2 regions of the Ornithinibacillus salinisoli genome follow, and region 1 is predicted to be linked to the other one. Evidence: a T-box and tRNA genes for the amino acid it is inferred to sense, from the RefSeq annotation. Region 1 holds a T-box; the other holds one or more tRNA genes.

Region 1 (16,963 bases):
AAAAAACAAATTTGCCACAAAATGATTCTGATTACATCGTTTTGTCCTATTACGATATGCCTCCGCAGTTTCTAAACACGTATAGACTTCATCATTCGTCAACTGATTTAAAGAAATAAAATGTCTCATGTGATCCCCCCAGTTTTATCTCATAAAAAAACCTCTTTGCGTTTTTGGTCGCAAAGAGGTACACGTGTAGCTAATTATAGACACGTTTTTCTCAACGACCTTGTAAACCTCTCTGGATTTACGTTAAAGGTCCTTATTTACTTTTCATAAATGGAAACTTGATCCATATCGTCTATTTCATCAAGTTGAACAACAATAATTTCCTTATCTGATGTAGGAATGTTTTTTCCTACATAATCTGCGCGTATTGGTAATTCCCTGTGTCCACGATCCACAAGAACGCCTAGCTGAATTTGTGAAGGTCTACCAATATCCATTACAGCATCCATCGCAGCTCTAACCGTTCTACCTGTATAAAGCACATCATCTATTAAAATTACCTTTTTATTAGTTACATCTACATCGATTTTTGTATCTTTTAATTCAGGTTCATTTGTTTCTACTGTTTTTTGCAAATCATCTCGATATAATGTAATATCTAGCTCGCCTATTGGCACCTCTAGGCTCTCAATCGATCTAATCTTTTCTTGTAATCTCTTCGCAAGTGGAACACCTCTTGTTTTAATTCCAACAATGACTATGTCTGATCCGCCTTTATTTTTTTCAAGTATTTCATGAGCTATTCTTGTAAGTGCTCGGTTCATGGCATTATGATCAAGTACTTCCGTTTTTTTCTTCATTCCTTCACCTCTATAGAAAAACCCTTTATTCCATGAGGAAAAAAGGGTTTTGGATATACTTATCTCAAGTAAGTACTTACTCCGCTTTCCTTTTCAGCCTCACGGGACTATCTTAAAGGATCATTATTCATTTCACTTATTATTTCAGACTTCGAGATGGCTGTCAATAGATTTTTTCAATTTCTGAAAGGACTTCTCTAAAGTACTGCGGTAGATCAGCCTCAAATTGCAACCATTTTCCTGAAGTAGGATGTGTAAAACCAAGGACTTTTGCATGTAAAACTTGACCATTTGTATTCATTGTTTTACGTGGACCATATTTTGGATCTCCAACAAGTGGAAAGCCAATATACCTCATATGTACGCGAATTTGATGAGTTCTCCCAGTTTCAAGCTGACATTCGATATGTGTGAAATCTTTATACCTATTTACTACTTGAAAGTGAGTGACTGCATTTTTACCAGTTTCTACTACACCCATCTTTTGCCTGTCTTTTGGATCTCTCCCAATTGGTGCGTCAATCATTCCAGTGTCATGATCAATGACACCATGAACAATCGCTTCATACTTTCTCTCAATATCTTTTGAAGCTAATTGTTCTGCTAAGCTGGCATGGGCTGAATCGTTTTTGGCAACAACTACTAGACCACTTGTATCTTTATCAATTCGATGTACAATTCCTGGGCGTTCTATTCCATTAATTCCAGATAAATCATTACAATGGTATAGTAAAGCATTAACTAGTGTACCACTCTGGTGGCCTGCAGATGGGTGAACGACCATGCCCTTTGCTTTATTCACGACTAACAAATCACTATCTTCATAAACAATATCCAATGGAATATTTTCTGCATCGATTTCCAACGGTTTTACCTCGGGAATAGACCAGCGTACAACATCTCCAACCTGACATTTATAATTAGCTTTTACCACTTGATCATTAATTGTAACCATATCCTCGTTAATCCACGATTGTACTTGTGATCTAGATTTATCTGGATTAATCATTGCCATTAATTTATCTATTCTCGTTTTAGCTTCTGATTCTGTAACTACGTGCTCTAAAGTCATTTAAGCTTTTCCTTTCTTCTTCTCATCTAAAATAGTAGCAATAATCACAAGACCAACCCCAACAACTAATGAGGAATCTGCGATATTAAATATAGGGAAATCATATCCGAAAATGATGAAATCAAAAAAGTCCACAACTTCTTGATGCATAAGTCGATCAATAAAATTTCCAATTGCTCCCCCTAAAATAAAGCTTAAGGCAATGGCAAAGAGTTTATTTTCTTTTGCGAATTTATGCATGTAGTATAGTACACCTATTATTACAATGACCGTAATAATATAAAAGAATACCATTTTTCCTTCTAAAATACCCCATGCAGCTCCACTATTCCGATGAGATGTTAAATTAAAAAAGTTATCTATAATCGTAATTTGTTCATATAACTCCATGTTTTTTACGACAAGCCATTTTGTAAATTGATCAATTCCAATAATTATTACTGCGATTATGTAATACCAATACATTCTCCTGGCCTCCGAATTCTTATTCTATATTTTTTCAACAACTTTACAACAAATTCATTATTAATCTTATACTTAAATTCGTTATTTTTCAATGTTAGAAAACTTGCTTATTGCCTAGCCTTTATGGCAATAGCCTTAACAGGATAGGAAAGTATCATATTTCCAATAGCTCTTTTCGCATAGTTTGTTGGTCATTTTATATAAACTGCGACATAACTTTTGCGTAGATTTACTTTCACAGTCTAATTCAATAGTGTGCTACAAAACCGCTCCGTCAGAATACTTCGCTTTCCGTGGGCACGGCCTCAGCCTCCTCAGAAGAAAACCACTTCTTCCGGGGTCTTCGGACACGTGCTGTTCCCACAGGAGTCTTCGTATTCTGCCTCCGCTGATGGTGATTTCTTGTTTAAAGAAAAGTGTTACTACTTCACTAGCGTAGGAAATACACGAAGACTCCTTGAAAAAGAAAAGCACTTTTTCTGCGTGCGATGTGTCGCTGACGTAGCGTTCCATGTCCTGCGGGAGAATAGGCATCGGTGAGACCCCACAGTGCGTAGCACGAGGAGGCTCACCAGCCGCCCTCGGAAAGCGAAGTGTATTTCCGAAGCGGTGTTGCGAGCGTTATATTAATTCACAATTTGTAGTCAGAGCAATTTTTGATATGTTCCTGCACATTTTACATCAATTGCTCATTAAGTTTCATTACTTGGAAAAGTATCCGTCTATTAGGAAATAGTATTTCCAAAAGAAAACCCTCTATTTCTAGAGGGGTTTCTTCCTATTTCATTATGCTGAATAATGTTCTTTTACAACATCTGCACAACGTGAACATAATGTTGGGTGTGCTGTATCAGTTCCTACTGAATCTGAAGCAACCCAGCAGCGTTCACATTTTTCACCTGTATGTTTCTCAACAGCAACATCAACATGTTTATAAGCTTTTGCTTTTTCATCCTGATCACTTATGACAGCTTCGGATACAATAAATAATTGATGTACATCTGGAATTGAATTTAATATCTCTTTTGTTAGATCATCTTTAGCTACAACCGTAATCCTTGCTTCTAAGGATTTACCAATGACTTTTTCATTTCTTGCTTCTTCCAATGCTTTATATACATCGTCACGTACAGCCATAAAGTGATTCCATTTTTCTTCCAGCCCTTTAAAATTAGCAACTTCTCTAGGCTCAGGAATGTCCGTTAAATGAACACTATTTCTTTCTACCCCTGGAATGTATTCCCATACTTCATCAGCAGTATGTGGAATAATCGGCGTTAACAACTTCACTAAGGTAGTTAATATTTCGTAATACCCAGTTTGAATACTTCTACGGCGTTGATTATCAGCAGCTTCGATATATAAAATATCTTTAGCAAAATCGAGATAGAATGAACTTAAATCATCTGCACAGAAGTTATGAATGCGATGGAAAATAGGAGAAAACTCATATTTTTCATAGCTTCCACGTACATCTTTTAAAAGTTGCTGTAATCGATGAAGCATGTATCGATCCACTTCTTGCATTTCAGATTCTGGAACTCGGTCTGTTTCCGGATTGAAATCAGCTAAATTTGCCAGCATAAACCGGAAAGTATTTCTAATTTTACGATACGCCTCCGAGGTTTGCTTCAAAATATCATCAGAAATACGTACATCTGCTTGATAATCAACAGAACCAACCCAAAGTCTTAGAATGTCCGCTCCTAATTGCTTTAACACTTTACTTGGTTGTATAACATTTCCAAGTGATTTACTCATTTTTCTACCGTTACCATCTAACACAAATCCATGACTAATAATATTTTTATAAGGAGCTTTTCCAGTCACTGCCACGGATGTAGATAATGATGAATTAAACCAGCCACGATATTGGTCACTACCTTCTAAATAGATATCTGCTGGACGTCTATGGTCATCACGCTCTAATAAAACACCTGCATGGGAAGAACCCGAGTCGAACCATACGTCCATAATATCCGTTTCTTTGGTAAATTTACCATTTGGACTGTGTTCCGAAGTAAATCCTTCCGGCAATAATTCAATGGCTTCATTTTCAAACCAAATATTAGACCCGTGCTTTGCAAATAATTTAGATACATGTTCAATCGTTTCATCCGTAATAATCGCTGTCCCATCTTCTCCATAAAATACTGGAATTGGAACACCCCATGTACGCTGACGTGAAATACACCAGTCCTCACGATCACGAACCATATTATATAATCTAGTTTCTCCCCATGACGGGTACCAATTAACTTCTTTAATTTCATCCAAAATGTTTTGACGGAAGTCTTTTATTGATGCAAACCATTGTGAAGTTGCACGGAAAATCGTCGGTTTCTTCGTTCTCCAATCATGTGGATAAGAATGCGTTATAAATGATAACTTCAGTAAAGCTCCTACTTCTTCTAATTTTTCAGTAATAACTTTATTTGCTTTATCATAAAACATACCTTCAAATCCAGGAGCTTGTGCAGTAAATACACCTTTTTCATCTACTGGACACAATACGTCAATTCCATATTTTTTCGATATAAAGAAATCATCTTCACCATGTCCAGGGGCAGTGTGAACACAACCAGTACCTGCTTCCGTTGTTACATGGTCACCTAAGATTACAAGGGAATCACGATCATAGAATGGATGTCTAGCTACAACTTTTTCCGCGTCTTGACCTTTAAATGTTTTTACAACATGAGCATTTTCCCACTCTAACTCATTCGTTACCGCTTCAAGTAATTCCTCTGCAATAACAAAACGATCCCCATTTACTTCCACTACCACATAATTTAATGATGGATGTAATGCAATCGCAAGGTTTGCTGGGATTGTCCAAGGTGTAGTTGTCCAAATAATGATTTTATCACCATTGTTTAATACACCTTTTCCATCATTCACTTCAAAGGCAACATATATCGATGCAGAGCGTTTATCTTGATATTCAATTTCCGCTTCAGCTAACGCGGATTCTGATGAAGGAGACCAATAAACGGGTTTTAACCCTTTATAGATATATCCTTTTTTAGCCATCTCACCGAATACTTTAATTTGCGCAGCTTCATAATCCTTCGTTAACGTAATATAAGGATTATCCCACTCCCCGCGAACACCTAGTTGTTTAAACTGGGTACGTTGATTATCCAGCTGTCCCATCGCATATTCCGCACACTTTTGTCTGAATTCAGCAATACTCATTTTTTTACGGTCTATTTTTTTATTTTTTGTTAATGCAGTTTCAATAGGCAAGCCATGAGTATCCCATCCTGGCACATATGGGGCATGATAGCCAGTCATAGATTTGTATCTTGTAATAAAGTCTTTTAAGATCTTATTCAGCGCATGACCAATGTGGAGATCACCGTTTGCATATGGAGGTCCATCATGCAAAATGAATAATGGTCTTTCTTTTGTGCGATCCTGTCCTTTTTCATATAGATTCATTTCTTCCCATTTTTCTTGTCTTTTCGGTTCTTTATTCGGCAAATTTCCACGCATCGGAAATTCTGTTTTCGGCATGAGTAACGTATCTTTATAATCCATACTCACTTTTCCTCCTTCATTATCTTACAAAATAAAATTAAAAAAAGCCCTCTAGCATCCCAAAAGGGACGAGAAGACTCGTGGTACCACCCTTATAAATTTAAAATAAATCATTTTAAATTCACTTGATATTCGTAACGTGAAATATCCGTCCATTTCTACTTGACATCTTTCGAATGGATACTCAAGAGTGATTTTCTAAAAGCATAGCTGTATCAGGCTTACACCATCCCTGACTCGCTCAAACAGTTCATTTGCTTCTATACTTTCTCTATCATAGTATTTACAACAAATATAAACTTTTAGAGAACACATACATCTGTGTATGAATTATATGTAAAAATCCATAAAACGTCAAGGTTTATGACTCATTATTAATTAATTCGAGCTCTTCACCCATCTCAACATCGAATAATTCATCCCAATCATCCGTCTTAATCATATCTAACTGTGCTTCCACAAGCATTTTCATACGAGTTCTAAATACTTTTGCTTGTTTCTTCAATTCTTCAACTTCTAAGGAAATACGACGAGATTTTGTTAATGCTTCATTAATAATACGATCAGCATTTTTTTCAGCTTCCTTAATAATCAACTTGGATTCCTTTGTAGCATTCCCTTTTAATTCTTCCGCAGTTTCTTGTGCAATTAGAATCGATTTATTTAATGTTCCTTCAATGTTCGTAAAATGGCTAAGCTTTTCATTCATTTGCTCCACTTTTTCTTTAAGTTCTTTCTTTTCTCTAATAACAATTTCATAATCTTTAATGACTTGATCTAAAAATTCATTAACCTCATCTTCATCATACCCTCTGAAGCCTCTTGTAAATTCTTTATTATGAATATCTAGCGGTGTTAATGGCACAAAGGCCACCTCCTCACAGTATTTAGTAATTCTATTTATAATAAACACGTATAATATCGTTATTATGTAAATTTCGACAAATAATTCCAAACTCCTGCAAAAATTGAGAAATATATTAAAAAAATTATTTCAATTGGTTAATCTCTTAAAACGGCAGTAGTAATTCTTATTTTCTCTTTCTTGGTATGTCCATTAATACTTACAAGCTTACTTCTTCCCTTACCACGTAAAGATATGAGATCGTTTTCTTGGAGCATAAATTTACCATCTTCAACTAGCTTATAATTCACTTTTACTTGTTTTTTTTCAATATATTCGGAAGCTATTTTTCTAGAAATATGATAAATTTCTTTCAAAACATTATCTAATCTCAGTGACGAGACCGTTTGGTCCACTTCTACCCAATTGGGTTCTGTTTGGATAAGTGATTGCATAGCTTTTTCTTCAATTGTAATATTAGACTTTTTAATTGATGTTAAATTAGCAACAACATATTGTGCAATATCATCTGTTGTCATAATTTGAATAACTCCATTTTCGACAACAATATCCCCAAGCTTTTTTCTTTTAATTCCTAAAGATAGAAACGCCCCCATTACATCAGGGTGTGTTAATGTAATAAACTTTTGTGGATAAGTGGCTTGTAATAGGGTCAACTGAAAGTCTTCTTCTGATATATTCTCATAAAATGGTGCTATAATTGCTCGCTTTCGTTCCGTGTACGAACCACCACCGAATTGATGAAGTGTTACATCTTCATGACTAGTTCCGATTAACATTTCAACAATTTGCTGTTCTCGAGGATCTAAAAAATCAGTAATCTTAGCCTGGTATGTTCTTTCCACATCGTTTATCCAAGACAAGACTTGGTCAATAAATTCATGTTCTTCTTTTCTAAAATGTTGATAGATATCCATTCGTCATTTCCTTTAATACGCAATAAATCGATATAGTTCCCACAAACCTGGTCTTGCTAAGTTTATGACTAGTATTCCTACTAGAGGTGAAAGATCAATCATACCAAGTGGAGGTATAATTTTACGAAACGGCTCTAAATACGGTTCACAAATCTTTGCTAAAAAACTTCCGAAGGCTGACTCACGTGCACCAGGAAACCATGACATAAAAATATAAATAATTAACCCAAAGCTATAAATGCGTAGGGCCATATCTAGTAAATTAAATATTTGTGCTAACATATATTACCATCCTTTGTTAAATTCTTCTACTTCCGCAAATGACTCCGAAATGGATCCAGATACATCTACATTGTCTGGCACACATAAAAAAGTTTGCGAACCAAGTTTTTGCATTTTACCATTAAGTGCATACACAGTGCCACTTAAAAAATCAACAATTTGCTTTGCTTGCTGAAGATCTGTACGCTGTAAGTTAATTACAACTGCTCTCCTATTAATAATGTTATCCGCTATTTCCTGAACTTCATTATAAGTTCTAGGTTCACAAAGCACGACCTTTGAATTCATTTTTTCGATACGTTTTAAATTAACGACATTATCTCGAGCTGTTGTTGCTGGGAAATCCGGTTGCTCCATACTCTCTTCTACATATTCGTATTCTTCATCCATGGTAAAGAAATTTTTAATTTTATTCTTAATGCTCATTGTTTCACCCCATTACTCCCTATTATCCTACAAGTTTAGAGCCAATTCGGATGTGTGTAGCTCCTTCTTCAACGGCAATCTGATAATCATTACTCATCCCCATTGATAGAAATTCACAAGATGCATGTGAAAAATTACTATCTCTTATCATATCTCTTAAAGCAGCTAAATCTCTAAAGATCTTACGTAAGTGTTGCTCATCATTTATATGTGGAGCCATGGTCATTAAACCAACTACACGAACATTCGGATAGGGAGCTAGTTCTCTTACAAACGGTAATAAATCTTTAGGATTTATTCCATGCTTCGATTCTTCTCCACTCACGTTAACCTGTATAAAACAATTTACTTGCTTCGAAGCACGCTTGTCTATTTCTTTTGCTAACGATAGTCTATCTAAGGAATGTATAGCTTCTACCTGATCAACAACTTCCTTTACTTTTCTTGACTGTAGTGTACCGATAAAGTGCCATTTTGCTCTATTATTAAAGTGGTTGTATTTTTCCTGAAAACCCTCTAGACGATTTTCGCCAAGATTTGTAATGCCAGCTTTAATTGTTTCTTCTGTTCGTTCTATTGTAACATATTTTGTCACACCAATTATGGTAATTTCTTCGGGATTTCGATTACTTTTATTACATGATTGCTTAATATGAGACAAAATCGTGTCTAAATTTGCTGCTACATCCATTATAACCAATTCACCTCTTCATTAGAATCTCCTTAATCCGATATATCCTAACATTCTTCCTGTTTTACCTTGATCTCGTCGATGTGAGTAAAATAGCGATTTCTCAGTATACGTGCAGTAATTAGATATGTCTATATTATTACGAAAAACACCACATTGTAAAAGGATTTCGACATTTAATTGTTTTAAATTCAGTAAATATTTATATTCTCCCACGTGAACAGTCGTTTTTTCTCTTAACTTAGGAGAAACATGATCAATCACTTGACTATTTACTTCATAATTTTCTTGTGAAATACATGGTCCGATCGCAACGAGTAATTTTCGTACATCAACACCTAAAGATTGTAATTTCTCTACCATTTTTTCAGCAATTCGATTAACAGATCCTTTCCATCCTGCATGAGCGATCCCGATATATTTCGATTGCGGGTCATAAAAGTATAATGGTACACAGTCAGCAAAAAAAGCTGTGCACAATAAACCAGTCTCATTAGTTATAAGTCCATCGGTGCCTTGGATGGAACTGTCATAATCCATTGCCCCTTTTCCTTTATCTGCTTGTGTTATAACTTGAACATGCGAATGATGAACCTGCTCGCCTGAAGCCCAACTTTCTAGTGGGAAATTTAACTGTTGTGCTAAACTCCTACGATTCGATAATATACTTTGCTTTTTATCTGGTACATGTAAACCTAAATTTTGCGAATCATATGGGGTTTCGCTTACTCCTCCAATTCTTGATGTAAAACCTGCAATTAAGTTTGGGTTTAATTCTTGCCACTTTTTAATCGATAGAAACGATTCGTTTTCATGTAAAAAGACATCTGCCATACAACTCAACCCCTTTTTCATAACTTCTACTATTTTAACATATATTACAACTGTATTTATGTGAAAAGGGTTTAATCTATTAATAATCGTTGGCTTGAAGCATCTCTCACCAATATAACATCCATACCGATCGTAACAATTTGATCCCAGTAAATAATTAGTTCATCTGATTTCCCAAAAAAACCCCCTTTGTCACGTAAATATATAATCAAAGCAATAATTCTTCCGCGATTAGGGTCAATTTCTAAGTCTGAAATATGCCCTAGCCTTTTTCCATCATTAATGACAACGACTTCTTTTGTTTGAAGCTCCGACAATGTGACCATCCAAAATCACCCACCTTATAAAAAATGTATATGCAGTCCACTTTCGATTTATCCTTTACAAAACATGTTAGAAACCCTTCTTTGCATAGTTTTATGTAATTTAAAAATATGTTTTATAAAAGATTGCTGCCTTTTCCAAGAAATGAATCTTAATCAGTAATTGATATATACTACTACATATCAACTTGGTTCCCCTGCACAGGGGAACCAAAACGAGAAGACGCAGGCTACTCTAAAGGGTAGGGGACTCATCGACTTCGCTTAAAGAAGGGACCAAGTACGTTATTCGCTCTAACTACTATGAGAATACCTGTCTTTTCGGATAATATGGGAACAGACGTCACCATGCTCCATTCATCATTTTTATCTCTTCGCTGTTCTGTAGGAGTCACCATGCATTTAATACGCATGTATAGCGGCTTATAATGTCATCATAAAAAAAAGAACAGGTGAATTTCACCTGCTCTTCTCTTCTAAGTATTATTACATTTACTTTATAATGTTTTATATGCTATTCAAACATTTGCTTATTCATTTGACTTATGGCTGCTTTTTCTAAACGGGAGACTTGAGCTTGGGAAATACCAATCTCATCAGCAACCTCCATTTGTGTTTTCCCTTGAAAAAACCGCTTATTTAATATCATTTTCTCGCGTTCATTTAATTGATACATTCCCTCTTTTAAGGAGAGCTTATCCACCCAAGTTTCGTCTTTATCCTTTTCGTCACTAATTTGATCCATAACATAAATAGGATCACCACCATCATTATAGATTGGTTCAAATAACGAGACAGGATCTTGAATAGCATCCATTGCAAATACAATATCAGAGTGAGGAACTCCCATCTCCTCTGCAATTTCCATTGGAGTTGGTTCTTTGGATGTCTTATTAATTAATCTCTCTCTTACCTGTAAAGCCTTATAAGCAATGTCTCTTAGTGATCTAGATACACGTATAGGATTATTATCCCTTAAATACCTTCTAATTTCACCAATAATCATTGGAACGGCATACGTAGAAAATCGAACATTATGACTCAAGTCAAAATTATCAATTGATTTCATTAAACCTATACAACCTACTTGAAATAAATCATCTACGTACTCCCCACGATTGTTAAAACGTTGAATAACACTTAATACTAGACGTAAGTTTCCATTTACAAGTTCCTCTCTAGCTGAAATATCTCCGGCTTGCATTTTAACAAATAGCTTTCTCATTTCTTCATTTTTCAATACTGGTAATTTGGATGTATCAACACCACATATTACAACTTTATGTCTAGTCATTCTGTACCCTCCCAGTTGGAGATGCTGTTCATGGACAGTATCTCCGCTAGGAAGGGATTTTATGCAAGATTACTTTTTCACAAATAATGAAATAATGGCTAAAATGCTTATCACAACTAGGCTAGACCATTTTATTAAATTCTTTTTTTAAACGCCTAATAATTTTCTTTTCTAAACGAGATATATAGGACTGTGAAATCCCCAACATATCTGCTACATCTTTTTGAGTTTTTTCTTCTTCTCCAATTAAACCAAACCGAAGCTCCATAATTTGTTTTTCTCTAGCATTTAATTGGGATAATGCATTTTGCAATAAATGTTTATCTACCTTGGTCTCTAAATTTCTCGTAATGATGTCCTCTTCCGTACCTAAGACATCAGAAAGCAAAAGCTCATTGCCATCCCAATCGATATTTAATGGCTCATCAAATGAAATTTCTGACTTTAACTTATTATTTCTTCTTAAGTACATGAGAATTTCATTTTCTATGCATCTCGATGCATATGTAGCGAGTTTGATTTTCTTTTCAGGGTTAAATGTGTTTACCGCTTTGATCAACCCAATAGTTCCAATACTTATTAAATCCTCTATATTAATTCCAGTGTTTTCAAATTTACGTGCAATATACACTACTAACCGTAAATTTCGTTCAATTAATACCGCCCTAGCTGATTTATCCCCATTTGGTAGTAATGCTAGCAGTTCACTTTCCTCTTCCTTCGACAATGGTGGTGGTAATGCCTCACTTCCACCGATGTAGTAGATCTCTTCGGACTTAATTCCTAATTTTATAAGAATTTTATACCACCATAATCGAATCCTTAATTTGAATAATCTCAAATTTATCTCTCCTTTTTTGGCAGATAAGTAAGTATAAACTTTCATATCCTGCGTAAGTGTAACTAAGGCATATACCATAAGACTTGATGAATAATAAATGATCTAATAATCAGGCTGACTGTACAGCAGACAATTTAAAGATTTGTGGGTGTAGTAAACAATGGTATCTGTGATCTTTCGTCAAATCCCCAAATTGAATACCAATCAATATTTTATTTGTCATTATTTTTTCTTCATCATAGTAAACTACTAATTGTTCTGGTTTAATGGCAAATAAAAATCTACTACTTCCTTCTACTCCATGATAAGGTATAATCTGAATATATTTTTCCCAGTTTTTGGGTATTTTTTCAATATCCAAATTTTCATGTGCTGTCCTAAGACTTTCCCATTCACCTTGTGTAAACCATTGTTTCAAAAAAGGTTCGTCACAAATAATGACTGCCTTTTGGGATAGTGGAGCAGTAAGTTGATTACCACTGTCTATATATCCAGTAGTTGAAAAAGAATCTTCTTTAATCGAGATAGTCACAGAATATAATTGATCATAGCGTATCTTTTCAACTGCATGCTTGTCCATACGAATCTTCGTAAACCACCAAGCGATTGGAAAACCAATAATTACAAAAATCCAGCTAATTGGATCACCAAAACCCCTATCAAATGTCAAAAACCCTCCTTGTGATAAACCAATTGGATTCTGGAAAAGAAAGTGTGCTGCTATTAAACCACCTCCGACAGAAAAAGAAGTAAAATAGAATAAAAATAGTAACTTAATTGTCCGATACACGGAATAAAAATGAAAACTACTTAGAATAATAATTACTGAGTAAAGTAGTTTCCCTATTACAGTCGTAAAAAATGAGCCTGGATAAAATACTGTTATCGGGACTAGCAATGATGCAACTAAAGCACCGATAAAAAGTCTATATTTTTTTACATTCTCCTTTGCTAATGCTTGTGTAAGCAATAAAAGCATCATATCAAGAAAAAAATTTAATACCCAGACAACATCAAGATAAATAGTCAACTTACTCTTCCTTTCTAACAATCAAGAAAACTTTGGGCTATGATCAGTACTGGACGTGAGAAAGAGCCTAGCTGTAGACAAAGTATAGCTTAGTTAATGAGCGAAGTCTGTCACTTCTTGTATGCACAATATCGCTAATTTCAACTAGTTATCGGAAAGTTTGTCGGGAAAATAGGTATAAAAAAAACGTATAGTATTTACTATACGTTTCTTTCCATTTATTTAGTTAGTTTACCGGTTTTTATCCCTATTTCGATTTCGTAAAAATGTAGGGATATCTAAGGTATCTTCCTCTTGTTTTGGACGGTGCTGTTGTTGAACAGATTCTCTAGGTTCTTCTTTTGTTGCAGCATGTTGATGATGATTAACAACTGGACGCTGTCTAGGATTCGTTTCTACTTTTTTCGCTTCATCAAACCCTGTTGCGATAACCGTAACTACGATTTCATCTTTTAGATCTTCATTAATAACTGATCCAAAGATTACATTTACCTCTTCATCTGCAGCATTAGTAACTAAATCTGCCGCCTCTTGCACTTCATACAAGCTTAAATTTGTTCCACCTGTTATATTCATCAAAATTCCATGAGCACCATCAATAGAAGTTTCTAGTAATGGAGAAGAAATTGCCTTTTTCGCAGCTTCTGTAGCTCGACTCTCACCTGTCGAAACACCAATCCCCATTAATGCAGATCCCTTATCATACATAATTGTCTTCACGTCGGCAAAGTCCACATTGATCAACCCTGGTTTAGCGATTAGATCTGAAATACCTTGCACACCTTGACGTAAAACGTTATCCGCTTCTCGGAAAGCTTCTAACATTGGAGTGTTTTTATCAACAATTTCAAGTAAACGATCATTTGGTATAACGATTAATGTATCAACATTACTCTTTAATGCATCAATGCCCGAAACTGCTTGTGTTGATCGTCTTCTTCCCTCAAATGAAAATGGGCGTGTTACAACACCTACCGTCAATGCACCCAAGTCCTTAGCTATTTGAGCAATAGTTGGAGCTGCACCTGTTCCAGTTCCGCCACCCATACCAGCAGTAACAAAGATCATATCGGCACCTTGTAGTACCTCTTCAAGCTGTTCTCTACTTTCTTCGGCAGCTTTCTTACCAACTTCAGGATTTGCACCAGCACCCAATCCACGAGTTAGTTTTCCACCGATTTGTAGCTTAATTTCTGCTTTTGATAGATTTAAAGCTTGTGCATCAGTGTTGACAGCGATAAATTCTACACCTTCAACACCATGCTCAATCATACGGTTAACAGCGTTATTTCCACCGCCACCAACACCAATAACTTTTATAGAAGCAAGTTGGTCCATATTTGTATCAAACTCTAACATATTTTCGTTCCTCCTAATATGCATATTACAAGATTTCTAGAAGCTAATTTTCGTATGGGAACGCTAGATTAATCGAAGAAATACTTAAACAAATTAGCAATTCCAGATTCTTTTTTCTGATTTTCTTGTTTATCATTCGATTTCGTTTGTTGTTTTTTCATTCGTTTTGGTTTCTGTTCTTCCATGCCTGCTTGTACGGATGGAAACAATTCTTTTCCTTGTATTTTTGCATTATGATATGCAAATTGAAGGATACCAACCCCTGCCGTAAACTGTGATTCTCTTACACCTATGTAGTCAGGTATAGCTATACGTACATTAGCTCGGAACAGATCTTGTGCAAGTTCTAATACGCCAGGCATTTTCATTGTACCACCAGTTAATACATATCCTCCTGGTAATTCATGGTAACCCATTTTTCTTATTTCTCTTTCAGCATAAGCATAGATCTCTTCCAACCTTGCTTCTATCATATCAGAAATTTGCAGTTGATTATACGTTTCTGTTTTATTACTTCCGATGATTGTAGCTTCAAAAGTTTCATCTTCCTGGGCTTCATCATAAAAAGCATGTCCATAATTTAGCTTAATATCTTCCGCTTCTTCTGTTGATGTTCGTAACCCAATTGATAGATCCTTCGTTATATTGTCTCCGCCTAACGGAACAACACTAGTTGCAGCTAGATGATCATTTTCAAAAACAGAAACTGTTGTACAACCACCACCTACATCAATAAGGGCTACCCCAAGATTTTTTTCATCTTTCGATAGTGCTACAGTACCTGCCGATAATGGTTGTAAACAAATATCAGAAACTTGTAGATTTGCACGCTCTACACATTTTAACAAATTATGTAAAACAGTTTTTGAGCAGGTAATAATTGTACCTTCCATCTCTAACCTTACTCCGATCATACCTCTTGGATCCGTTATTTCATCTAAACCATCCACGATAAATTGTTTCGGAATGACATCAATAATTTCTCGTTCAGGCGGAATAGATATTACCTGGGCACCATCAATTACTCTTTTAACATCTTCATCGCTGATTTCACGGTTTTCACTTTGAACAGCAACTACTCCATGACATGGCTGTAATTGAATATGATTTCCACTTATTCCTACAACTACACTGTCTATTTGCATGCCAACCATTCGCTCAGCTTGTTCGACGGCTGTTTTTATCGATTGTACAGTTTGATCAATATCAACAATCGCTCCTTTTTTCATTCCATTAGAGCTTGCTGTACCTACACCAATAATGTTTAGTGAGTCATTTAATACCTCGCCAATTATAACTTTTATTTTTGCTGTACCTATATCAAGACTAACTAGTATGTCACTGTTGTTCAACGAAAGGCACCTCCTAATTCAGACGCATCTAACAAAACGCTATGTCTAATCAGATGATTTTCTATTAAGCTTATTCTATTAATATTCTATAATCTATTATTTTATAGGAAATAACATAAAAAAGAAATATATAATAGTAAATTCAATAAAAAACTCTTAATTCCTCTTTAATTATGCTATTTTTTAATAAAATTGTACACTAATTTAAATGAAAACATTAATTTTACTCATCATTTTCATCTTCTATGTTTTCACCTTCTGCTTCTTCAGTCGATTCTTCACTTAAGTCCTCTTCATTAGTTGCTTGTTCAAAAGACTCAAAATAGGCTCCAACACCAATATGAATAATCCCCATTTCATCTGAATCTATTTGGGCGACAATAGAAGGATAAACTTTCATTTTTTCAGCAAAATCACGTATAGTTCCATCTACTAAATAACCATCATTCATATACAGCATAATTTTATTTTTATTCTCCGATGTTGGACTCCAATGCACCTCAGAAATCAAATTCAAAATACTTACTGGTAGCTCTTTCAGTTCTTTCGAGATTCTATGTAAATATTTTTCTTCCGTAAACTGAACTAAAAGCGGAGCATCACCGGTATGGATTTCTTGTCCATGTTCTGTCAATACCGTACCATTACTTAAAATGGGCGAATATAGGTTGTCCTCTTCTACATATCCAATCCGTTCATGTTCAGATATTTGAATCTTCACTGTCCAAGGCAATTTTCTATCTACCTGAACAGATTCAATTATTGGATTATTCTTCAGAGAATCAATTACTTTTTCTTTATTGATCGTCCAAATGCTCGTATGAATAGCTAACCCACTCTGATCAATGATAGATTGCTCC
Region 2 (16,963 bases), on a different contig from region 1:
AAATGTTATTGGTTGAAATAGGAAGATAGCTAAATTATAAACTGCAATTGTAATATAATCCCCAGCCTGCTTCCATAAATATATATTTACAAATGTATTTGATAAGAAAATCCCTAAGGAGTATAGTCCACCAATTAATAATAATAGAATAAGATCACGATTTACTTCCGTTTTACCAAATAAATGTTGAAAATTTTTCTGCATATCGAATTGCTCCTTTTACTTTCCATTTATAGTTTAAGCAATTCACAATTGGATATGCACAAGCTTTTTCAAGCACAAAAAAACACGAGGAATTCCCTCGTGTTTTTCCTTATACTTTATTTTGCTTCGCTATAGTTTTTAGCAACTTCATCCCAATTAACAACGTTCCAGAATGCTTTTGCATAATCTGGGCGTTTGTTTTGGTATTTTAAGTAATATGCATGCTCCCAAACATCAAGACCTAATAATGGCGTTTTTCCTTCCATTAAAGGAGAATCCTGATTAGGAGTACTTGTAACTTCTAATTCTCCATTGTTAAGTACTAACCAAGCCCAGCCGGAGCCGAAACGAGTTGCAGCAGCATTTTCAAATTCTTCTTTGAATTTATCAAGGCTACCAAATTTTGCATTCAATTTCTCTGCAAGTTCTCCAGATGGCTCTCCGCCTCCGTTTGGAGATAGTACTTTCCAGAAAAGACTATGGTTAGCATGTCCGCCACCATTATTACGAACTGCAGTACGAATGTTTTCAGGTACTGCATCTAGATTACTTACAAGATCTTCAATAGACTTTCCTTGAAGGTCAGCATTGCCTTCAAGCGCACCATTCAACTTCGTTACATACGTGTTATGATGCTTTGTATGGTGGATGTTCATTGTTTCTTTGTCAATTGTTGGCTCTAATGCATCATATGCATAAGGTAATTCAGGTAGTTCAAATTTAGCCATAATAAAACTCCTCCTTTTAATTAAATGAAAGGAATGAATATTCATCCTTTAATTGCAAGATTATCAAAGGTTTCCATTTGTTGCAAATCATATGCATACTTTCCACGATGTAAACGAGAAAAAGATATGTATATAAAAACAAAAGCACTAACGCCAGGTTAGCGATGTAGAGACTTAGTCAGCACAACGTTGATGGTTCGATGTCACTACGGAAAATAGTGATTTAAATGGAAGATACCCCAAAGGAGATTAGATAAACTTGATTTATCGCCAATTTCCTAGACAATTTAAAAAAACAAGCATGTATGCTTGTTGATTCTTAAAGTTAATGGTGGCTCGGGACGGAATCGAACCGCCGACACAAGGATTTTCAGTCCTTTGCTCTACCGACTGAGCTACCGAGCCATAGTTTAATTTAATATTATAGGTAGTAATACTAAGCTTATCTTACTCACTGTGTCCCTACATCTAAAAGCTTATTCTGAGATGTTTGGTGCTTCGGGACAGACCTGCACATAGGTGTGTTTCATTGATGTTAGCGGTCAGCTACCGAGCCATAGTTTAATTAATATTATAGGTAGTAATATTAAGCTTATCTTACTCACTGTGTCCCTACATCTAAAAGCCTATTCTGAGATGTTTGGTGCTTCGGGACAGACCTGCACATAGGTGTTGTTTCATTGATGTTAGCGGTCAGCTACCGAGCCATAGTATAAATTATATTAAAGGTAGTGATTCTAAGCTTATCTTATTCACTGTGTCCCTACATCTACAAGTTGTTTCAGTTTTTAAATGGTGCTACTAACGCCCTAATATGTATGGAGGAGGTAGAGGGATTCGAACCCCCGCGGGCTTTGACACCCCTGTCGGTTTTCAAGACCGATCCCTTCAGCCAGACTTGGGTATACCTCCGAGTTATTAATGGTGGACCCTGCAGGACTCGAACCTGCGACCGATCGGTTATGAGCCGATAGCTCTAACCAACTGAGCTAAGGGTCCGTTATATTAAATTTATGGGGCGACCGGTGGGGATCGAACCCACGAGTGCCGGAGCCACAATCCGGTGCGTTAACCACTTCGCCACGACCGCCATAGATGTAATTAATATATAAGTTGGTAGCGGCGGAGGGGATCGAACCCACGACCTCACGGGTATGAACCGTACGCTCTCGCCAGCTGAGCTACGCCGCCACTTGGCTCCACAGGTAGGATTCGAACCTACGACCGATCGGTTAACAGCCGATAGCTCTACCACTGAGCTACTGTGGAATAATCTAAAATTGTTCCCTGATCTTGCTTTTGAAAGCTTAATCAAAGATGTTGGACCCCTACATCTTCTAGTTAATTCATAGAAGCATTGTGCTTCTAGTCAAGTAAGCTTGTTTTATTAGCAACGAAATATAATTTATCATGTTATAAAGAATATGTCAATAATTTTTAATTACTTTTTCATTTGCGTTACTTGGATATGTATGTTTAAAACGACAAGATTTACTATACCATCTCCACTTAAAGATTTCAATATAAACTTTTACAAAATTTCAAAGATGTTATTTTCAAAAAATAAAAGCAAAAATCGTACAGTAAAATTGATATACTGTACGATTTGCTATCCAAATAATAATTTGTGCACCTTTTAAAGATACTTATCAAAATAATTTCATCACTTTAAAAATTATTTTTCACCTAAAACCGCTTCAGCAATATTTACTGCATGATCTCCAATACGTTCTAAATTACTAATGATATCAACAAAGACGATACCCGCAGAACCACTACATAACCCTTCGTTCATACGAATGATATGTTTTTTACGGAATACTCGCTCCATTTTATCGATTTGATCTTCTTTTTGAACGACAGCTAGAGCCTCTTCTCTATTCGTGTTATCTAGAGACTTAATAGCTTGTTTCACCGTTAAAATGGTTAAATCGAACATATTATTTAAATCTTCTATTGCCTGATCGGTCAATTGGACCTTATTTGATATTTTATAATCAATTAATTCAATAATATTCTCAAAGTGGTCACCAATTCGCTCTATATCACGAACTGAATCCATTAAAGCTGTATGTCTTGCGCTTTCCAATTCAGACATTGACTCACCAGATAATTCAATAAGATAATCAGTTATTTTACGATCTAAACTATTTAATGCGCCTTCTATCTGAATAGCCATTTCAGAATGCTTCTGATGATGATTTGTTAAGTAGAGGTTTGTCTCCTCTAATCCCTTATATGCATATTCACCCATCCGAACAACTTCTGCCTTAGCTTGATCAAGCGCTAAAGAGGACGATTGTTGAATAAATATTGGATCTAAGTGTTGCGGTTTATATTCAATGATAACATCCTTACCCGGAACAATCTTAGTAACGGCCCAGGCAAGAGCACCAATAAATGGTAATTGAATCAATGTATTCACTATATTAAAACTACCATGGGCAAACGCTATGGTCATTTCTTTATTTAGAACGAACTGCTCTTGTAGAAATCCAACATAATTTGTAAAAGGTGTTAATAAAATTAATACAATTGTAGTACCAATAACATTAAAAATCACATGAGTTAACGCTGCTCTTCTAGCAGCAACGCTTGCACCAATAGAAGCTAGTATCGCAGTGATTGTTGTTCCTATATTATCACCAAACAATACTGGAAGTGCAGCTTTTAAGTCCATTGCACCATCCGCAAAAAGTGTTTGCAATATTCCAATTGTGGCACTTGAACTTTGAACTATTACTGTAAATACCGTACCTACGACTACTCCTAATATAGGAGTTTGACTCATCTCAAGTGTCAATTCTTGAAACACTTCCAATGAACGCAGTGGTTTCAATCCACCACTCATTAATTCTAATCCGAAAAATAATGCACCAAAACCAAAGACGGTCTGACCGATATTATTGATTTTAGTATTCTTAAAGAAGAATAAAAGGAAACAACCAATTGCTATTATTGGTAGGGCATATTCCCCAATATCTATTCCAATTATAAATGCTGTTACTGTCGTGCCAATATTAGCACCCATTATAACGCCAATTGCTTGTCTAAGTGTCATAAATCCAGCATTAACTAATCCAATGGTCAATACGGTTGTACCAGAACTACTCTGAATAAGTATAGTAACAATAATACCAGCTAAAACACCTAAGAAAGGATTGCTCGTAAAACGATCCAAAATATCGCGTAGTCGATCACCTGCTGATTTCTGTAAACCTTCCCCCATGTACTTAATACCAAGCAGGAAAATTCCCAATCCTCCAATAAACTCAAATAGGAGTGTCTGTAGATCAATATTACTCAATGATTACTCCGTCCCTTCATATACGTTGTTGAAATATATTAAACATGCCTTAATCATTATTGTTGAAGATAGTCGTTTTGTAAAGTATGTAAAGCAAAACTTTACATTAAATTTACAAACAAATTACTTACTCATTTGGCGTACTCCTATTATTTTCTACCCTCCCTATATTATTCGTAGTGAAAAGATAGGCAAAATAAAAACTCTTGCCTAAGTGATGCATTGGTTCGGCAAGAGTTGATAATTTATTCTTCTGCAATTTTTTCTACTAGTATTTTCGTTCCATCCACAACAACTATTCGGACATTACTATTCTTTGGAATCCATTGACCATTGGAAACAGCACTATAATCCTTTGAGTCGACACGTATAGTCCCAACTGGACGTAAATCATTTAGAGTTTTTCCTTCACGGCCCATTAAACCTTCATAATCTTGATTCATGGAACTATATCCCGCTTCTTTTGTTAACCGATCTTTTAAAGCAAGTTTAGTCCACATTTTTCGGCGTTTAAATACTTTTAAAAATAAAAACGATGAACCTACTCCGACCAATACCCCAAGTACAGCGTATAGACCAGCAGTAAACGTTGGTGCAGGTAGTGCAACTGCTGTTAACATACTAGCGACACCAATAGTAGCTAGCGTACCATCATTTAATAGCTTACCATCAATTACAATCAGTAATAATCCAACAAAATATATAATAAGCATAATGATAAGGGAGTTTGTTTCTAAATATACTGAAAAATAAACCGTAATAAATCCAATACCTAGTAAAGCAAAGAATCCACGCATATTTACAAGTATTTCACCAATCAAAAATAGAGTAGCAAATCCAGTTATTACCATACCTATCCAATCATAATTAAAAATTTCCATCTACATCCCCCTCCTTTACCTTTCATTCATAATACGTATGTAAGATTGTTAAAGTTTCACTAAAAGGAGCCACTTTAATGAAAAAAACTTTGCTTTATTTATTCATTATACTATTCTTAGTAAGTATTTATAAAGACATGACAATTGGAACACAAATAAGTGAAGATAAAAACGAATATTCTACTACAGTTGATTCTGAGCAAGCACGTCACTTTCAAGCAATAAAAATAAAAGTACAACCAGGTGAAACTGTGTTATCTATCGCGGAACAATTGAATGAATTTGAAAATACACCCTTAGTAATTGATGATATACTAACTGATTTTAAAACACTGAATCCAAATGTTAATCCATATGATATTAAGTCTCACTCATATTACTTCTTTCCATTATATAAAGAATAAATAACCAAAACAAAAGAGGCTGATCGAAATCAGCCTCCATAGTTATAGAAATGGTCCTATAAAAAGCGCAAATACGATGGAAATTGCCCCTGCGATAATGGCAATATTACCTAAAGTATCAGCATTTCTAGCTCTGGCCATGAACCCAACAATAATACCTGCTGCGCCCATAATAACTGGTAACCAAAAGAATGATACAATTGACAAAGCAATAGCTACCCAACCAAAGGCTGTGTTAGCCTCTGCACCTTCATCATCGTCTATTTGAACGCGTTGTTCACGATAATCGTCTGCAGTTAGCTCAGCAGCAGTTTCTTCGTCTCTATTGCTATACGTCTCGACTCTTTCCGGCTTATCGAAATTTCCTGGAGCTACAGGACCACTTTCGATCGGGTCACCATGATTTGGAGCATCTTCAATATTATCTCTACGGTTAAACTCATCCATAATCAAGACCTCCTTTATTAAGTTGAGGTGCATCTATAGTTTATGGTTACTTTCACATAATATAATGTTACTTTTTGGGAAAATAAACAATACCTTCTATATTTTATAATTTTGCCTTCACATAATGAATAGAAGTACAAGTTGAAAAATCCTAGTTCTTGCATATAGTGTAACAACAATCATAAAAAAGGAGTTACATTATGTCTACATTTATTAAAGGACTTGTAATAAGTAAAATGAAACAATTAACACCCGAGGAAATTCATGCTTATGGAAAAGATTATGGATTTACTGTAACGAATAAGGAAGCAAGAGATATTTGGAATTACTTACAAAATAATAAGATTGATCCATTTAATAAACAGGATCGTAATAAAATGCTAAAGGAATTAGCAAGAATCACAAATGTTGAAACGGCAAAAAAAGCAAACAAACTATTTCAAGAAATTGTTAAATACTATGGTTTAGAGTCATTATTCGAACAATGACTAAAAAGGAATCTTGTCAAAATTGACAAGATTCCTTTTTTTATTATTGATTAACAATTATATCTTTCAAATCAGAAATAAAGTTTCCATCTTTAATCATTTCTATTTCATATTTATATGGTGCTTTTTTATTCTTTTTATCTTCGCCTACATAAGGTGTTTCCAATATTTTCGGTATTTCTTTTAATTGTGGATGATGAATAATTTTATGCAGTGCTTCATATCCAATATGTCCAAAACCAATATTTTCGTGACGATCTTTATGTGCGCCACGTTCGTTTTTACTATCATTAATATGAACAACTTTTATACGATCAATACCGATAATTTTATCAAATTGATTTAATACACCATCAAAATCATTTACGATATCGTACCCAGCATCATGGATATGACAAGTATCCATACATATTGACAGTTTCTCATTATGGGTTACACCGTCAATAATCATTGCCAATTCTTCAAAGGTGCGTCCTATTTCTGAACCTTTTCCTGCCATTGTTTCTAAGGCTATTTGGACATCCTTATCCTTTTCTAAAACTTCATTTAAGCCTTCAATTATTCTTGGAATCCCTTTTTCTGCCCCTGCACCTACATGTGCTCCAGGATGGAGAACGATTTGTTTTGCACCGATTGCTGCTGTACGCTCAATCTCACTTCGTAAAAAGTTAACACCTAATTCAAACGTTTCTGGTTTTGTAGTATTTCCAATATTTATAATATATGGTGCATGAACAACGATATCTGAAATACCATTAGTGTTCATATGCTCTAATCCTTGGTCAATATTTAATTCCTCAATTGCTTTTCTTCTTGTATTTTGGGGTGCCCCAGTATATATCATAAACGTATTTGCACCATAAGATACAGCTTCCTCACTTGACCCCAAAAGCATCTTCTTCCCACTCATTGATACATGTGAACCTATTTTAACCACTTGGTACACCTCTCCCTTTTATCCTTATTTTTTATATTTAGTTTTTTTCGTAATCTGTCTCTTTATTGACTCTTGTTGCTTCTTCATTTTTTTCTTGTATCCAGGTTTAACTTTTTTAGGTTTACGTACTTGCTTCCAAGCTTCTTTTTCAACTTCCGTCGTGACATTCGTTCTTAAATTTCTTTCATTCCATGGTTTTGCTTCTTGCCATTGTCCATTTTTAATATCTGAAAAAGTAAATTGCAATCCTTTTTGTTCTAATTTTTGAATGAGCTGCAAATCATCCTCATGGTATAAACTAATTGCTGTCCCTTCCATTCCAGCTCTTGCTGTTCTACCTACACGATGAATATAAAAATCTTCCTCTTTAGGAATTTGTGCGTTTATGACGTGACTAACACCTTTAATATCTATTCCTCTTGCTGCTAAATCGGTAGCAACAATATATTGATAACGTAAATTTTGGATATCTTTAAGAACGCGTTTTCGTTCTCTTGGAGTTAATCCACCGTGTATTAAACCAACTTCTAGCCCCTTTTGTAGCAATTCATCTGCTAACACATTTGCTTTTTCTTTACCGTTAGTAAATATGATCGCTAAATACGGTTGAATTGCCTTAGAAAGCTCGAGTATAATATCTGCTTCTTTTCGATGTCTTACCGCTATTAGTCGATGTTCCATAGTTTCAGGTGATAATCGATCATCAATCTTAACATGTAATGGATTTTCTAAATATTTTTTGAAAAAATGTTCTAATCGTTGTGGGATGGTAGCAGAATAAACTAAGAGTTGTATTTCTTGATTACAACGCACAAGCAGTTGATCTACTTCTTGTATAAAGCCAAGATCAAGCATTAAATCTGCTTCATCAACGACAAAGGATTTGGCAGTAATAAGGGAAAGTGCTTCACTTTTGACTAGATCTAATATTCTACCTGGAGTACCAACTACAATTTGTGGTGGTTCTTTCAATTTATCTATCATCTTTTGTTTATCGGTTCCACCTACTAATAACTTGGCTTTCCATGTTTGTTCCATTTCAGCATACGTAATTACTTTCTTTACTTCATCAAATATTTGCGTGGCTAACTCTCTAGTAGGAGCAGTTATGACAAACTGTACTCCCCTTTTCGAAGCATCTATTTGATTAAATAAAGGTAATAAATAGGCATGGGTTTTTCCAGAACCTGTATGGGATTGACCTATTACACTTTTCCCTTTTAATATAGCAGGAATTACTTTTTGCTGTATTTCGGTCGGTTGTTTAAAACCTAATTTTTCGATTACATCCAGCAAAATAGGCTGAAACGCAAATTCATTGAATTTATTATTCATAAGCTGACTCCTTTTGATGATGCTATCATCTTAATACAATTTTCATTTCTATTGTTTACCTATTATCTGCTATTAAACAAATTGAAAAGGATCCGAATTTATATGTGATGTTATTATGTCGATACCTGTGTTTGTTAGGCTTTTATCTAAATAATTTTTTGTTCCGTTTTTCATTACCTTCTCTATGTAATGACCGGCATCAATAACGACTAATCCTAATTGCCAAGCTTCTTGTGCTACATGAAAAGTCATATCACCTGTAATAAAAATATCTGCACCTTTTCTTTTCGCAGCATGGATATACTTTTCTCCACTTCCTCCTAAAACGGCTACTTTCTTTACGTTTTTTGATAAATCTCCAGTTACTCGAAGACTCTTTAGACCTAAAGTAAGCTTTAGTTGATTACAAAATGCCTCTACATTCATCGCGTGTTCCAATTCACCTATACGACCAATTCCATACTGCTCTCCTTCATTTTCCAATGGAAAAATATCATATGCAGGCTCCTCATACGGATGGCTATTAGTCATTGCTTGTACAACTTTTTTCAAATTACTTTCCTGAACAATTGTTTCAATTTTCACTTCATCAACTTTTTCGATTTCATTCGTAGTTCCAATAAAAGGCTGTGAACCATCTAATGGTTTAAATGATCCTTTACCTTCTGTTTGAAAGGTGCAATGACTATAATTCCCGATGTGCCCCGCTCCATTTTCACCCAATGCGTCAAGCACTTTCGATTTATGGGAGTGTGGAACATAGATGGCGATCTTGTATAACGGCTCCCGATATGTCGGAACTAATACTTTCCTTGATCCTAGGTTTAATTGATCAGACAACATATCATTTACGCCTCCAACAGCAACATCTAAATTAGTGTGTGAGGCATAAACAGTTATATCGTTTTCAAGTAGCTTCTTTATTGTTCTACCTATGGAACTATCTGTATTCAATTGACGTATAGGTTTAAAAAGCATTGGATGATGTGCAATAATTAGGTTTACTTGTTGATCTATAGCTTCATCTACCACTGATTCCATCACGTCTAAAGTGACCATTATTTTCTTAACTGGTTGATTATGTGAACCTATTTGCAATCCTACATTATCCCAATCATATGCATGAGAACGTGGTGCCCACTGTTCCATTATCTTAAATACGTCTGAGTTAGTTAACTTTTGTCTCATCTGTTAAAACCTCCTCAATCATATTCAATTCTGACTCAAACTGTTTTATTTTATCCGTTGGTTTAACCTTTGCTTGTTGCAATTGCTCTATGACTCGCAAACGCTTTTCAAGTTCGAGTTTCCATTTATCATAGAATACACTAGGTCTATTCTTTAATAAAAATGGTCCAAATAGTATTTCTTGATCTGTTAATGACATCTGATTTTCACTTTTGTCTGCCACAATTATTTCATAGGTGTGTCCATTTTCTTCTGTAATACCCTCATGTGTAATAACATACCCATTATTAATTAACCAGGAACGAACATTCTTTTCATCTACATTTGGTTGGGCTATTATACGCTTAACTTCTTGAAGTTTATCTTTCCCTTGTTCTAATATACTTTTTATTAACGCTCCACCCATTCCGGCAATTACTACTTGATCCACTTCTGCTGGACGAACCACATTTAGCCCATCACCTAAACGCACATCAATTGAACCATTCATTTGGTAGTAAGTAACTGTATCCTTCGCACTTTGATATGGGCCTTCATTAACTTCTCCTGCAATTGCACGCGCAGTTACATCATTTGCACATACATAGCATGGGAGATAAGCGTGATCAGAACCTATATCAGCAAAATTTGCTCCTTGTGGCAAATAGGATGCTACAATTTGTAATCTTTTAGACAGCTTAATTGAATGATCCATACATACCTCCGACACATAAACTAAAAGAAAAGCTTTCTGTTTTGGCAGAAAGCTTACTTTTTAATACAACTTAATATTTATTGATGATCGCTTAACCATTCTACGAGGGAAGAAACTTCTCCTTCAGAAAGTTGACCTTGAGGTGGCATTTCTCCTTGTCCATTCTGAATGATCTGAGAAATTTCTTCAGGTGAAAGATTGGAACCCACTTGTGTTAAATCTGGTCCAAAGCTTCCTGAAAGATCGGCACCATGACATGACGAACAATTATTCTCATAAATCACATCAGGATCGGCAACAGTTTCGCCGGCTTCTCCACCATGATCTCCGTCTTCACCCGCTATGTTATTGCGTTGATCTACCCCAATAAAAGATAAAACGATTACTGTAAGTATTCCTACTATAGCTATAATTGCAAATGGAATCACTGGGTTTTTTCTCATTGTATTTCCTCCTTATGTATCCCCAATATATATAATATTGTACAAAGCTATATTTATTTTACTCGAAAACCAACATAGTTTAAAGAAAAAAGATGTGAAAAATTATAGACAATTTATTTCAAATCAAAATATAACTGAAATATCATTGAATATCATTGAACCACTTGCATTTTATGTTTCAATTAGAAAACGAATCAAAATACCTAGTTGCAAAAACGTTTATAATTGTATAAAATAAATACAAGAAATGAAAACGGTATCAATGATGTAAGAAGAAATACTTGTTTTTGTATTCATTCAAGTATTTCTTCTACAGTATGTGATTCTTTTGAAAGAGAGGGTTGTCACATAATCGTTTATTGTTCCATATAGAATACATGACAATGATCAAACTTCATTTAATCCATAAAGTCTTTCAGACGTTTACTACGACTAGGATGTCTAAGTTTGCGCAATGCTTTCGCTTCGATTTGGCGGATTCTTTCTCGAGTTACACCAAATACTTTCCCTACTTCTTCTAATGTCCTAGTACGTCCATCATCTAGCCCAAATCGTAATCGCAACACATTCTCTTCGCGATCCGTTAATGTATCTAGTACATCTTCTAATTGCTCTTTTAATAATTCATAAGCAGCATGGTCTGATGGAGAAACTGCTTCATGATCTTCTATAAAATCTCCCAAATGAGAATCATCTTCTTCTCCAATTGGAGTTTCTAATGAAACAGGTTCTTGTGCGATCTTTAATATATCGCGAACCTTCTCTGGAGATAGCTCCATTTCTTCTCCAATTTCTTCTGGAGTTGGCTCTCGACCAAGATCTTGTAAAAGTTGTCTCTGAACACGTATTAATTTATTGATTGTTTCTACCATATGGACTGGTATTCGAATTGTACGAGCTTGATCAGCAATCGCCCTAGTAATTGCCTGGCGAATCCACCACGTTGCATACGTACTAAATTTAAATCCTTTGCGGTAATCGAATTTTTCAACTGCCTTAATCAGCCCCATATTACCCTCTTGGATTAAATCTAAGAATAGCATACCACGACCAACATATCGCTTAGCAATACTTACTACAAGGCGTAAATTAGCTTCCGCCAAACGTCTTTTAGCTTCTTCTTCACCTTGCTCAATACGAGTAGCTAATTCTATTTCTTCTTCTGCAGATAACAAATCCACTCTGCCTATTTCTTTTAAGTACATTCTCACAGGGTCATTTATTTTAATTCCAAGTGGTACACTTAAATCATTTAAATCAAATTCTTCTTCTTTAGCAATTTCTTTCATGTTCGGATCCTCTTCAGAATCTCCGATAATCTCTACACCTTGATCTCCTAAAAACTCATAAAATTCATCCATTTGATCAGGTTCAATTACAAAATTGGATAGACGATCAGCGATCTCTTCATATGCTAAAACACCGCGTTTTTTACCCATTTCCAATAACTGATCTTTGGCTTGTTCAAGTGTTAACTCTGGCTCGTTTTCTTTTGTTTGTGAAGGTTTATTGTCAGCCATGAGTCCCCCTCCTTCTTAGACTACTTAAATCTTTTTTTTAATGCTTTACTTGTTTCTTTATTTCAATGATCTTCATTGCGATCTGAGCTGCTTTAACTGGATCTTTTTGTTGTTCAGCTAATCTTTGTTCTTGTTTTAGTTGTTTGATACTAGTCATGTCATTCGACTCGGAGCGAATGATCCTAATATAATCATTTATCTCTGTATCGCTTATCTCTTCATAAACTGAAAGCATTGCGATCTCAATAACTAACTGTTTTAATTTGTCATCTGTTAGTTTTTCAACGAACATACTCACATCGACCGGATGGCCTTCCTCATAATATGCATATAAATGCGTTGCTATTATCTTATGTTCATCTATGTTAAAGGAAGCCCCTAATTCCTCCTGCACCTTATCAGTAATTGCACGATCTTGCAACATATATGCAATTAACTTTCTTTCAGCATTATGGAAAGCTGGCAATAATTTTCTTTTTTGATACTGTTTTGGTCCATTATTAGTATATCTGTCTTTTTCTCTCTTATCCTTAGGAGGACTTGATTTTTGACGATGAGTCTGAATTTGATCTATTAATGTATCCATCATCAAATCATATTCATTACTTAACTCTTTTACATAATGTTCCCTTTCAATAGGACTTTCGATTTTTGCAAGTTCCTTCAATACAATTTCTATATATTGAATGCGATCTCCTTCAAGACTTAAATTATAATCTTTCTTTAGGTAGTTCATGTAAAAACTCATGAACGTATCGCTTGCTTCAACTACTTCTGTCCTAAATGCATCAGCGCCAGACGATTGGATAAAATTATCTGGATCCATCCCATCTTTCATTCTTGCAACTTTGACTTGACATCCAACGCTTTGAAGCAAAATCGCTGCTTTGTAAGTAGCTTCAATACCAGCATAATCAGCATCGTAGCAAATTATAACTTTGTCAACATATCGTCGTAATAATTTCGCTTGCATTTCTGTCAATGCTGTACCCATCGTTGCTACTACATTTTTAATATCAGCTTGGTATGCAGAAATAACATCCATTTGCCCTTCAAATAATATTACTTCATTCTTCTTACGAATATGTTTTTTTGCTAAGTCAAAATTAAAAAGAATTTTCCCCTTATGAAATAGATCACTCTCGGAGCTGTTTAAATACTTAGGTCCTTGGTCTGTTATTGTTCGTCCACCAAATGCTACTGTTTTTCCTAGATGATTTCGGATTGGATAAATTACTCTTCCCCTGAAACGATCTGTAACAGTATCATCATTTTGTAGGGTAAGAATTCCTACTTTCACAAGTAGTTGTTTATGAAAACCCTTTTTTTCTAAAAATGTTGCAGTAAAATCCTTTATGTTCGGTGCAAATCCAAGCTGGAATTCATCGATGGTTTCATCGGTAATACCTCTTTCTTTAAAATATCGATAACCATCTTTTCCATCTTTCGTATACCTTAACAAATGATGATATAATTTTGTTAACCATTCATAGGCAGAAATGATATTCTGATTTTCTTCGGATAGGGAGTTTTCTCTTCCATTCGCAGTTTCAGGTAATTTTATGCCGCTTCGATCGGCCAGATGTTTAACTGCCTCAAAAAAAGAATAACTCTCCATTTCCATAATAAATGTCATTACGTTTCCGCCTTTTTTACAGCCAAAGCAATGGAAAATTTGCTTTTCCTGTGTTACGGAGAATGATGGAGTTTTTTCACCATGAAATGGGCAAAGTCCAAAATAGTTTCTTCCTTGTTTCTTTAGTTGCACATATTCACCAATGACATCTACGATATCATTCGACTTCCGAATGTCTTCAATAACTTCTTCAGGTATTTGATTAGACATATATCCCACCATACTTTTTCAAACGTATTCCAAAAGATAAAAAGACCTTTTGAATCACCCCGTATAATATAATTCTCTACTCATAAATAAAACCCTTCATTTTTCGACATTTTTTTCATAAGGTCGAAAAAAAGTTCCTTCTATTTATTGTTAGTCTCTTAGAAGGATTAATTTGGTTTATTCTGTGTTGTTAAGAAGCGATTTAATAACATGATCGTTGCATAAAGAAAAAACCTTTGGTCTATTCTAATACTATAATTCTACATAAGGACCGAAGAATCCTTCTTAATTTCGAATGTTTTATTTTTCAGAAAATCTCTTCCTACAAAGCTCATTAAATGTATATGTATACTATTTTTACACAAATATTAATTATAATACATTTCTAAGTAAATTACTACAATAAATGTGATTTTTTGATTAAAAAAGTAAAACATTCTACGTTAAAAGGTAGAATGTTACTTTTTAGCTTGATTTAATTTGAGTTTTTTTGTGTTATTCGAAGGATACTATTAGCCGTTTCTTCTACTGCCTTACTGGAGACGTCAACGACAGAGCAACCAATTCGCTCGACTATTTTATCAAAGAATTCCAATTCTTGGTGGATTCTTTCGATGTTAGCGTAAGTAGCTTGATCACCTAAACCTAAAGCCTTTAATCTTTCTTTTCTAATATCATTTAATTTTTGAGGACTAATTCTTAAACCGATACACTTTTCAGGTTCAACCTCGAATAACTCTTCAGGAGGATCTACTTCTGGTACGATTGGAACATTAGCTACCTTTAAGCGCTTCAAAGCTAAGTATTGGGATAATGGTGTTTTGGATGTTCTTGATACTCCAATTAATACAATATCCGCCCTTGAAATACCCCTAGGATCTCTGCCATCATCATACTTTACCGCAAATTCAATTGCTTCTACTTTTTTGAAATAGTCTTCATCTAGTTTATGGACAAGACCTGGCTCAAGTCTGGGTGTTTTTTGAAAAACTCTTTCCATTGCGGAAAGCATTGGACCCATGATATCAATTGCTTCGACGTTCATCTCGACAGCTAGATCATTTAAATATTTCCTAAGCTCAGGATCTACCAGTGTAAATCCAATAATGCCCTTTTCTTCTTTTGCTAATTGTAATGATTCATATATAGTTTTTTTATCCTCAACATAAGGAATTCGTATTATTTTATACTCGCCACTATTAAATTGACTTAGACCTGCTTTAATAACTAATTCAGCTGTTTCACCTACTGAATCCGATAGAACATATACTAACGTCTTATAACTCATCACTTTCAAACTCCCCTCTATATGTAAGTCCAATATAAACTGAAGCTGATCAGAAGTTACACTTGATCATTGGCTATCAATTCAACAAAAGCTTTGGTAATGGTTGTTTTAGTTATTCGTCCCGTAACTTCTAAGCCTTTATCTGTATCTTTAATGACAGGGATGCCATCTATTTGTTTATTTATTAACAGATTAGCAATGTCTATTAATAAGTCATCTTTACGACAAACTGTAATGTTTGGCATTCTTGTCATAATTATATGAACTGGGACGACATTTAAATCTTGTGTTCCAATACTAGCTCGTAATAAATCTTTCCGGGAGAGTATGCCTGTTAGACAAGATTTGTCGTCAACAACAAATAATGTACCGACATCTTCTAAGAACATGGTTGAGATGGCATCATAAACAGATACCCCTTCATGTACTACAATCGGTATTGACTGATAATCTTGTACTTTATAGCTTTTGATTTTTTCGGTTAATAACTCAGAACCAGTTTTACCTGTGTAAAAGTAACCAACACGTGGTCGTGCATCTAAAAATCCAGCCATCGTTAAAATTGCCAAGTCCGGGCGAAGAGTCGCTCTAGTTAAACTTAATTTCTCTGCAATGTTTTCCCCAGTAATAGGACCATTCTCTTTTACAATATCGATAATTTTTTCTTGCCTTTTAGATAACTCCACTATTTCACCACCTAGTCAATATGACATACTACTTATGAATAATTATATCTCATACATAGTGGAAAAGAAATGATGATTACTATCATTTCCAAACATGATTGCTTGCTTCATCTGTGAAGCAAGCAAAACATGTATTAGTAATTGCTAAAATTGTTGTTTCCATTCAATCGTAGAAAGATCAGCAAATTTAGTAATTAATTCTGCTAATCTCATTACCAGCGCTAGTCGATTATTTCGAATCGACTCATCCTTGGCCATAACCATATTATGTTCAAAAAAATCATGAATTGGTTCAGCCAGCATACTAAGGCTTTCTAAGGCTTGTTCTGCTTTTCTTTCAGAATCCATTCTGTTAAAGTCATTATTCACTTGTTGATATACTTCAAATAACTTGGATTCAGAAGGTGTTTCAAATACCGATGGATCTATTTCATTAACATCTGCTTTTTTAGATAAATTCAATATACGTACTAATGCTTCTTGTACTGGCTTGAATGTAGAATCATTACGCTTTTTAGATAATAATTTTGCTTTTGTAATGGAATATGGTAAGATACCAACATTCTT

The links. A T-box is a leader RNA that pairs with one kind of tRNA and senses whether it is charged. The one in region 1 lies ahead of ileS (isoleucine--tRNA ligase), so its partner is inferred to be a tRNA-Ile.
Region 2: it encodes a tRNA-Ile, which carries the amino acid that the T-box ahead of ileS (isoleucine--tRNA ligase) is inferred to sense. The anticodon was not compared.

What each region holds. Positions count from the first base shown of each region.
Region 1 covers NZ_JBHUMI010000009.1:140,563-157,525, reverse strand. Annotated here, with positions in the region: gene ACFSTA_RS05675 (aspartate carbamoyltransferase catalytic subunit) at 1-129, opposite strand, end outside; gene pyrR (bifunctional pyr operon transcriptional regulator/uracil phosphoribosyltransferase PyrR) at 267-809, opposite strand; gene ACFSTA_RS05665 (RluA family pseudouridine synthase) at 973-1,881, opposite strand; gene lspA (signal peptidase II) at 1,882-2,346, opposite strand; gene ileS (isoleucine--tRNA ligase) at 3,133-5,889, opposite strand; T-box leader at 5,951-6,176, opposite strand; gene ACFSTA_RS05650 (DivIVA domain-containing protein) at 6,251-6,754, opposite strand; gene ACFSTA_RS05645 (YlmH family RNA-binding protein) at 6,892-7,671, opposite strand; gene ACFSTA_RS05640 (YggT family protein) at 7,684-7,953, opposite strand; gene ACFSTA_RS05635 (cell division protein SepF) at 7,957-8,379, opposite strand; gene ACFSTA_RS05630 (YggS family pyridoxal phosphate-dependent enzyme) at 8,402-9,070, opposite strand; gene pgeF (peptidoglycan editing factor PgeF) at 9,092-9,904, opposite strand; gene ACFSTA_RS05620 (YlmC/YmxH family sporulation protein) at 9,976-10,230, opposite strand; gene sigG (RNA polymerase sporulation sigma factor SigG) at 10,742-11,521, opposite strand; gene sigE (RNA polymerase sporulation sigma factor SigE) at 11,643-12,362, opposite strand; gene spoIIGA (sigma-E processing peptidase SpoIIGA) at 12,472-13,392, opposite strand; gene ftsZ (cell division protein FtsZ) at 13,624-14,751, opposite strand; gene ftsA (cell division protein FtsA) at 14,820-16,103, opposite strand; gene ACFSTA_RS05590 (cell division protein FtsQ/DivIB) at 16,327-16,963, opposite strand, start outside.
Region 2 covers NZ_JBHUMI010000016.1:301,117-318,079, reverse strand. Annotated here, with positions in the region: gene ACFSTA_RS12190 (MFS transporter) at 1-204, opposite strand, end outside; gene sodA (superoxide dismutase SodA) at 321-932, opposite strand; tRNA gene ACFSTA_RS12180 (tRNA-Phe) at 1,262-1,337, opposite strand; tRNA gene ACFSTA_RS12175 (tRNA-Ser) at 1,752-1,844, opposite strand; tRNA gene ACFSTA_RS12170 (tRNA-Ile) at 1,855-1,931, opposite strand; tRNA gene ACFSTA_RS12165 (tRNA-His) at 1,947-2,022, opposite strand; tRNA gene ACFSTA_RS12160 (tRNA-Met) at 2,047-2,123, opposite strand; tRNA gene ACFSTA_RS12155 (tRNA-Asn) at 2,127-2,201, opposite strand; gene ACFSTA_RS12150 (Na/Pi cotransporter family protein) at 2,608-4,239, opposite strand; gene ACFSTA_RS12145 (NfeD family protein) at 4,485-5,120, opposite strand; gene ACFSTA_RS12140 (hypothetical protein) at 5,198-5,524, shown strand; gene ACFSTA_RS12135 (hypothetical protein) at 5,567-5,971, opposite strand; gene ACFSTA_RS12130 (DUF2624 domain-containing protein) at 6,172-6,459, shown strand; gene ACFSTA_RS12125 (deoxyribonuclease IV) at 6,503-7,396, opposite strand; gene ACFSTA_RS12120 (DEAD/DEAH box helicase) at 7,421-8,731, opposite strand; gene ACFSTA_RS12115 (Nif3-like dinuclear metal center hexameric protein) at 8,804-9,919, opposite strand; gene ACFSTA_RS12110 (tRNA (adenine(22)-N(1))-methyltransferase) at 9,900-10,613, opposite strand; gene cccA (cytochrome c550) at 10,691-11,056, opposite strand; gene rpoD (RNA polymerase sigma factor RpoD) at 11,455-12,576, opposite strand; gene dnaG (DNA primase) at 12,614-14,422, opposite strand; gene ACFSTA_RS12090 (pyruvate, water dikinase regulatory protein) at 14,898-15,710, opposite strand; gene ACFSTA_RS12085 (helix-turn-helix transcriptional regulator) at 15,767-16,396, opposite strand; gene glyS (glycine--tRNA ligase subunit beta) at 16,541-16,963, opposite strand, start outside.